One region of the Methylophaga sp. UBA3613 genome, then DNA from elsewhere that is predicted to be linked to it. Evidence: riboswitches for the same ligand, from Rfam matches in the RefSeq annotation. Region 1 holds a riboswitch; the other holds the start of a gene.
What was found. A riboswitch is a leader RNA that binds a small molecule or an ion and turns the genes downstream of it on or off. The one in region 1 is predicted to bind cyclic di-GMP.
Positions count from the first base shown of each region.

Region 2: another riboswitch for cyclic di-GMP. It lies ahead of B3S93_RS11280 (VPLPA-CTERM sorting domain-containing protein); the one in region 1 lies ahead of B3S93_RS00490 (hypothetical protein).

Region 1 covers NZ_DFLS01000002.1:7,219-11,433, forward strand. The annotation lists gene B3S93_RS00465 (M48 family metalloprotease) at 1-93, opposite strand, end outside; gene B3S93_RS00470 (sulfurtransferase TusA family protein) at 190-423, shown strand; gene dsrE2 (sulfur carrier protein DsrE2) at 428-892, shown strand; gene B3S93_RS00480 (DUF502 domain-containing protein) at 927-1,550, shown strand; tRNA gene B3S93_RS00485 (tRNA-Arg) at 1,786-1,862, opposite strand; gene B3S93_RS00490 (hypothetical protein) at 1,995-2,645, opposite strand; cyclic di-GMP riboswitch class I at 2,662-2,748, opposite strand; gene B3S93_RS00495 (zinc-dependent alcohol dehydrogenase family protein) at 3,042-4,052, opposite strand; gene B3S93_RS00500 (winged helix-turn-helix transcriptional regulator) at 4,191-4,215, shown strand, end outside.
Region 2 covers NZ_DFLS01000008.1:294,509-298,723, reverse strand. The annotation lists gene ppsA (phosphoenolpyruvate synthase) at 1-374, shown strand, start outside; gene B3S93_RS11285 (DNA alkylation repair protein) at 460-1,602, opposite strand; gene B3S93_RS11280 (VPLPA-CTERM sorting domain-containing protein) at 1,683-2,273, opposite strand; cyclic di-GMP riboswitch class I at 2,291-2,370, opposite strand; gene rlmD (23S rRNA (uracil(1939)-C(5))-methyltransferase RlmD) at 2,527-3,855, opposite strand; gene B3S93_RS11270 (YdbL family protein) at 3,937-4,215, opposite strand, start outside.

The DNA of each region.
Region 1 (4,215 bases):
GTCCCCCATTTCTGGCAACGCAATATCCAGGTTTGCCTGGGCAATGCCTTGATTGCTCATCAAAAATATAACTGTAGCGATAAGATATTTCATAACGCCTATAGACCTTGGCTCATTAAGACCGGTTCCGCAAAGACAAAAACGCCGCTTGCGTTTATCATGTGAACGGATATTTTAAAGGAAATCAGTATGTCAGATTTTGATACAGAAATTGATACATCAGGTTTAAACTGTCCACTTCCAGTGCTTAAAGCGCGTAAGATGCTCAATGAAATGTCAGCCTCTCAGCGACTGCGACTCATATGTACCGATACTGGCGCGCTAAAAGATATTCCGGCCTTCTGCAAAATGACTGGTAATCCGCTGCTTAGTAGCGAAGAAGTCGAAGGAAAACTGTATTTCATCATCGAAAAAGGGGCATGACTGCATGGCCAAAAAACTCGCCATAATTGCAAGTAAAGGTACTTTAGATGGTGCATATCCACCATTTTTACTGGCCTCCACAGCAGCGGCGCTAGGGTTTGAAGCCAAAATATTTTTTACCTTTTACGGTTTGCAATTGCTTAAGAAAGATATGTCTCTTAAAGTCTCTCCTTTAGGCAACCCTGCTATGCCCATGCCTGTTCCGGTCCCCAGTATCGTGCAAATTATTCCAGGGCTTGAAGCCTTTGCTACCTGGATGATGCAACGCAAACTGAAAAAGAAAGGTGTTGCCAGTGTTGCTGAATTACGTGAGATTTGTCTGAAGTCAGATGTTGAATTAATTGCCTGCCAGATGACTGTCGATTTGTTTGATTTTAAAAATTCAGATTTTATCGATGGAATCAGTCATGGAGGCGCAGCCACCTTTCTGGAATTTGCCAGCGAAGCCGATATAACTTTATACATCTGAATAACCGTATTCGGTTTGGAATAGGAACAGCTTTATGCAATTTGTCTGGAAGACTTTTTTAAAAGGTTTAGCGACAGCGTTACCCGTCACCCTGACGCTTTATCTTATTTATTGGTTGGCTGTTACTGCAGAGCGTGCATTACGCCCGATAATGATTGCCATTTTACCCTATGATTTTTACTGGCCAGGGCTTGGGTTATTAGCAGCTATAGGGTTGATTTTTGTGATTGGCATTGCCGTTAATGCCTGGCTGGTCAAACGACTGTTTGATATGGGTGAATCCATTCTGGATCGCATTCCGCTGGTGAAATCGATTCATGGTGCATTACGAGATTTCACGCGTTTTTTCTCTCGCGAGAAACAGCAGGAAAGTCTCAGCAATGCTGTTGCTGTCACCATCGGTGGGGTTCAGCTGATTGGCTTTCTGGTGAAGGATAACGTTAGCCATGTTTTAGGCATGGAGGATCAGGAAAATAATCTGGTCGCCATATACCTGCCAATGAGCTATCAAGTTGGTGGCTATACAATTTGCGTTTCACGAGATCAGGTTCGGTCTTTGGAAATGTCGAATGAAGACACTATGCGCTGGATCCTGACCGCAGGACTTTCAGATAGTGAAACAGAAAGCCATCAACCAAAAATCATTGTTGAAAAATAATTTTTCACAAGGCAACTGGCAAAGAATTGTCATTAGTTTCTTAGTTGCGCCATATCCATTATCCAGTGGGATATTTATTCCTTTCCCAACCTCAACTTTCTGAATCTGGTAAACCTAATACAAATCGATAAATTTGTTACAGAAAAAATGAAGGTTCTAAAAGTTGATGGGGAGTATGCGAATGACTATCCCGCTATTATTCATTTCCAGTCAAAAATAATCTATTGATTATTATTGGTGTCCCTGACAGGAGTCGAACCTGTGGCCTTCCCCTTAGGAGGGGGACGCTCTATCCATCTGAGCTACAGGGACATCGGCCGCAATTATATCAGTCAAGCTGATCGGCTTCACTTCGAAACAAACCAATCGGTGGTTGAACGGCAGTTATACAAATAAAAAAGCCGTGATGAAATTAATCATCACGGCTTTCTGAAAGAAATAAAGTTAAGCGACTTTATTTTTTGCTCTTCGACGTAATCCCATGAGTCCAAGTAATGCCGGTGCAAACATGAAAGCGGCGGCAGGGATTGGAACTTCAGAGACTCCGACAACACTATTGTAAGACATGTCCATGTAACGTACTCCAGCTGGGTCGTTATTGTCTCTAAAAGTAATTCCTGCAAAAGCACCCAAGCCTGAGATAGAGTATTTGTTGTACCCTTCCAGCATGCTGATTAGTACTGTGTTGATTAAACTACCACTATTTGAAAATAAATCTGCAGCAACATTGGATCCTGCAACAGAGCTTCCCATCACCCATGAAAAACTGTCGGCATTAAAATCAAACAAAATCGACAATGGGCCCTGAAAACTTGAGGGTGTAAGAAGTGAATTGCCAGAATCACAACCTGTGCAACCTGGATCAAAAGAGACAACTCTTATTGTTCCACTTGGTGTTAGTGATAATGGCCCTGTAGGGGAACCTGAAATTGCTGAGCCAGATGCAGTCTGACCTGTGAAAGTTTGTGAGAAACTTGCCCCATCAACATCAATAAGGGTGGAAGTGGTAGCCCCACTCAAATCAATGTCGACTGTAGCGGCAAAAGCAGATAAAGAAAATAATGAGAAGATTATCGTAGCTATCATCTTATTCATCGGTGAACTCCTTAAAGTATGCAACCCAGCCCTGATACCTTTACTTAAAAGCACAGCTGTAATTTTCCGTCCAAGGCTCACGCCAAGTTTGGCATAATAAATAGCGTGATTAGATCACTCTTTCGAACTTACACTAAATTTTATTAAAAAGTATTGTACTTTAGTACTAATTAATAAATCTTTGATGTTAATTATTAGAGCTAATAATGTAATCCCAGCCCTATCCTTCTCATTTTGGACAGATAAATGTTTAACGCTCTATCCATCTGAGCTACAGGGACATCGGCCGTAATTATAACAGGGCTATTTTAGACCGACGAATTCTGAAACATTCTATCGGTGGTTGAGAGGCTAATAAATTAAAAAAGCCCCACCTCAAGGGCTTTTTTATTTCATTTAAAACTCTAAACAAATTTTACCAAAATGCTGATTCGTTTCTTGGTACTCAAATGCTTTGACAATATCCTTTAAAGCAAAAGTACGATCAATAATTGGTTTTAGCTGATTAGCCTCGATAGCTTTAATCATCTCCTGCTGATGGACTCTGCTACCAACAAGAACGCCCTGAAGCCTAACCTGTTTCACAAAAGTCTTCACAATATTTATATCGCAAGTCTGTCCAGAAAGAATACCAATTAACGAAATTTGGCCAGCGATACGTACAGCGTTTAGAGATTGCTCCAATGTTTCAGCACCACCAATTTCAACGACGTGGTCAACACCTTTTCCATCATTTAGTTCTCTGGCTAAAAAGCCCCAGTTAGGTTCTTTTTTATAATTGATCACATGATCTGCTCCCAGCTCCTTCAACCTAGTGAGTTTTTGATCACTGGATGAAGTGGCAATCACTTTGGCGCCTGCCATTTTGGCAAACTGTAAAGCGAAGATGGATACACCACCAGTCCCTTGAAGAAGAACGGTATCACCTGATTTGAGCTGATTAAAATCGAACAAAGCCCGCCATGCTGTCAAGGCTGCTGTAGTCAACGTCGCAGATTCTGTATGAGACCAACCTGAGGGTGACTTGGTGAAAGCTTCAGCCTTTGCCGTGACATATTCTCTTGCGTAACCATCTACTCCATCGCCAGGAACAGTTGAGAAACCATCAACGACTGGTTCACCGCTTAACCAAGAAGGGAAAAACGTACTCACAACGCTATCACCGACCTTAAATTCGGTCACGTTTGGCCCCACCTCTATTACTTCACCGGCACCATCAGCCATAGGTATTCTTTTCTCTGATGCAGGCCAGAGCCCCTTGACGACCGCATAATCGTGATAATTAAGCGAGTTAGCATGAAGTCTGACCAGAATTTCGCTGTCACCTGGCGAGATTGTTTCTGTTTCTTCTACGCTAACTTTATCAAAGCCACCACCCGCTTCGACGAAAATTGATTTACCTTTCATGTCTGCTCTCTAGTTTGTCTAAACATACAAACTAACATTCAGGTTACAATAGTCAACCAGTTAACTTTTTGTAACCTACAAATAACTATGAGAGAAAACGACCAGACTTGTTATAAACCCTGCCCAGTTGAGAGGGGAATGAGAATTATCGGTAATAAATGGA
Region 2 (4,215 bases), on a different contig from region 1:
AACGCGGTAAAAATGGCCTGCGGTTGATCATGATGTGTGAATTACCTTCCAATGCAGTACTGGCAGATCAATTTCTGGAATTCTTTGATGGCTTTTCAATCGGGTCTAACGATATGACTCAGCTGACATTGGGGCTCGACCGGGATTCTGCACAAATTGCCGCAGCATTTGATGAACGTGATCCAGCGGTATTGGCGATGCTGGAGATGGCGATTAATGCCTGTCACAAAGCAGATAAATACGTCGGTATCTGTGGACAAGGACCTTCGGATCATCCTGATTTAGCAGCATGGCTGCTTGAACGTGGAATCAGCAGTATTTCACTAAATCCGGATACGGTGGTCAGTACCTGGCAGGCGTTAGCTAAACAGTAAAATCGATTAAATTTGCACCAAACAAAATGAGCCCTCCGGGGCTCATTCTATTTCTGTTGATAATTTATTTGGTAGTATCTTTAATTCAATCAAGTACTAGATTCACCGTCGCCTGGTTATGAACCACGCCGTTGATAAGTATTTCAATAGTGTGTTGGCCACCATAGTATTGCCGGGTAGTCAGTTTTAAAAATCCGTGTGACTTCTTTAGATAGATACTTTCCTTGGCCGGTAAAGCGATGTTTTTCCATTTATAAACTTTCGCGGTGGTCTTGCCGTTGTTTTTGACATACCAGACACGATAATCCACCACCAATTGTTGAGCCTGACTGGTTTTAGAATGGATAGACAACAACATTTCCAATTTTTGACCCAATGTCACATCTTGCTCAGTTAAATCAAAGTCTATCTCAACGGCTGGGTGGTCACTATAACCCAGTAATGGGAATACAGCTGGCTCACCTGCCTTAATCAGACTGCGAAGCCCGTGACGGATAATCCAGCGACGTTGAGGTGTGGAATTTTTCAACCAATCACGACAGATATCGATTACTCGCTGTGGATGGTCTTTACTAATGTCATTTAAATTATTGGCAACAGATTTTTGGACATATTTACTTTTGTCATCTCTGAGCTGACTCAGTATTTCAAATACCGGCTGCGGGTCTTGTTTTAATGCCTTTAAATGCCCTCCCCAAGGTAATCTTGGCCGCATCCCTTCTGATGCCAGTCGCCGGACATGCTCATTCTCATCATCACACCATCGCAATAATTCTTTGAAGGTCAGCTCAAAATGTTGTTCTATGTAGGGTCTGATAGCAAATTCTGCAGTAAACAATGGTGTGAGATGCTTTAACACATCCAGTGCGATTGTCGGCTGCTGCAGCCCTTGCTTTCCAGCATAGTCAATTAATGGCCATGCCATAAAACTATGCCAACCTTTACTGGGCTCCTGATTGGGCCAGTGCGCGGCAACCTGCTTCAACCATTTGGCATTCACAGAGAAATCCTCAACCAGTAATACTGCCAAAACGTTACTAAGATGGTTGACGCGGGTTTTAAGTGGCATGGATTCCAACTGTGACATTGCCATAACCCTGAACTTATCGTCAGGAAAATCCGGTTGATAGCCTTTGATTAATCCTGCTAACACATCGATAGAATTGGCATTTATATGATCTTTTAATAAAGCTGGGGGCGATTCAGCTAACGGATCAGACTTTGCCATTTCAACTCACTCTTTTTTTCAGACATAAAAAAACCGTGGCTCGAAAGCCACGGTTTTTATTTTACGGTATTACGAGAGAGTTAAGCTTGTTGGTTTGCTTTTGTTCTTCTGCGAACAGCCATAAAGCCCATTAAACCTGAACCGAACAACCATACCGCTGCTGGTAAAGGAACCTCACTAATAGGCGGACAGTAGACGCCAGAAACTTCCAGTTTTGACCAAAAAACGTCTTCTGAATTATCGGTGAAAAGCGCTTTCAGTGATAAACCATCAATAATTTCATCAAAAAGACTAGAGCTTAATGAAAAAACATCGTAACCGCCATCTAGCCAGCCAATATGCTCAAGTCCAGTGCCATACCAATTATCTGTATAAGCGAAAATTTTATCCCACCCGAAAATAAAAAAGTTATCAGCATTAGATTTTACAGTTAAAGTTGCTGATTCAATTGTCAAATCAGCTACATCGATACTATCGAAACCCCAGTAAGCGTATTTTCCACTGTTATTAATATCGCCAGTCGTCAAGGTAGTTGAGAAAGGCTGGCTATTATCACAGAGATCACCATTATCACAGTAATGTGGTTTAGGATGATAAAAAGTGGCTGATGCAGTTGTAGAAAAACCTAACATCAAAAGTGTCGCGGCAAAGATTGGTGTTAATAATTTCATTTACATTTCCTTCCTGAAAATGCAACCCGGCTATCTTATTAAGGAAGACCCGTGGCTTTCCGTCTCTTGGCTCACACCAAGGTTGGCACTCAAATATTTAGTATTGCTCCGGTTCATTCCTGGAGCAATGGTGCCTATATTAAAGGAAAAATTTCCTAAAACTATTGTACCTTGGTACTAAATAGGGAACTTTTTTAACTTCAATTTCCGAGTACTTTGTGAACCATTTAAAACTACTAGAAATATTTTCCCATCATTTTTGAAATAATGCGATCGATTCAACATGACTGGTATGAGGAAACATATCCATGATGCCGGTTTGTACAAGCGTATATCCATATTGATTCACCAGTTCACCGGCATCACGGGCCAGAGTAGCGGGGTTACAGGAAACGTAAACAATGGTTTTGGCGCCCAGATCAGCAATCTGACCCAGCACTTCAAACGCGCCGCTTCTGGGAGGATCCAGTAATACTTTTGTGAAACCTTCCTGTGCCCAAGGATAATCTTTCAATTGTGTTATCGTTAAATCAGCCATTTCAAATACAGCGTTGTCCAGACCATTCATCCCGGCATTTCTCTGTGCATGTGCCACTAGAGATTTATCCCCTTCTACCCCAATCACACTTCGGACACGTTTTGCCAAAGGCAGGGTAAAGTTACCCAAACCACAAAACAGATCCAGTACCCGATCGGTTTCCTGCAAATCAAGCATCTCAATCGCCTTGGCAATCATTTTATGGTTGATAGCGGCGTTGACCTGAGTAAAGTCGCCCGGGGCAAATTCCAGTCTGAGACCTTCTTCAGGTGCATAATGCAATTGTGGTGCTTCAGGCCATAATGGACTGACGGTATCCGGCCCGCCTGGTTGTTGATAGATCCACAAATCCTTTTGCTGACCATAGTTAATCAATTTTTGCTTATCTGTTTCACACAATGGATCCATGTTCCGGAAAACCAGAGCTGTATTGGCATCATCCATCGCCACTTCTATTTGTGCGATTCGGTTATAGGCTTCAAGGCTGGCAATCATTTCCCCTAGCTCTTCCAGGCGTAATCCAACGCGTGGATCCAATACTTCACATTGCGTTAACTCAGCCAGATAAGGTGACCCTTTTTCTCTAAAGCCGACCAGCACTTTTTCTTTTTTGGTCACATAACGGACACCTAAACGAGCTTTACGTCGATAGCCCCACAGAGGGCCAGTTAACGGTGCTAACCAATTCTCTGGTGTCAGTTGTCCAAAGTGCGAAAGCTGTTCCTTTAAGGTGTCTTGTTTCAGGCTTAACTGAGCTTCTGGTGACATATGCATCAAACTGCACCCACCACACACACCAAAATGTTGGCATTTTGCTTCAACGCGATCCTTGGAGGCAGACTCAATCGAGATTACTTTGGCCTCATCATATTTTTTATGCAGCCGGGTATATTTAAACGACACATTTTCACCCGCCAACGCACCGTCGACAAAGACGGTTTTACCCTCAATTCGGGCAATGCCACGACCATCATGAGAAAGACTCTCTATAGTTGCCTGAACAGCTTCTGTAGGGAGCCGTTTTCTGTGATTACGTCGTGCCATTTGTTAAACCTTTAAACGAAAATTACATAAAAAAAGTCCGGTCATGCTTTTGCATAACCGGACTTAAACTTGATTGAAAAATTATTTTTGCTTCCAGCTGCCGCCTTGCTGATACCACCAACCTTTGGCTGCATTGCTTATCCAGCGTCTGGCAAAGGTTTCCTGGATATCAGATTCCCATTCAGGATGCCCGTTAGCACGGGCTATTTCAGCGTATAAGGCGTTACGATCCTGATTCTCTTCAGCGATCAGAGTATTTACTGTATTACGATCTTTTAATGGCACTGCAGAGGCATCACGCAAGGTAATCAGACCATTACTGGTTAATCCCACCGCACCGGTTTGATAAAAAGGATGCAG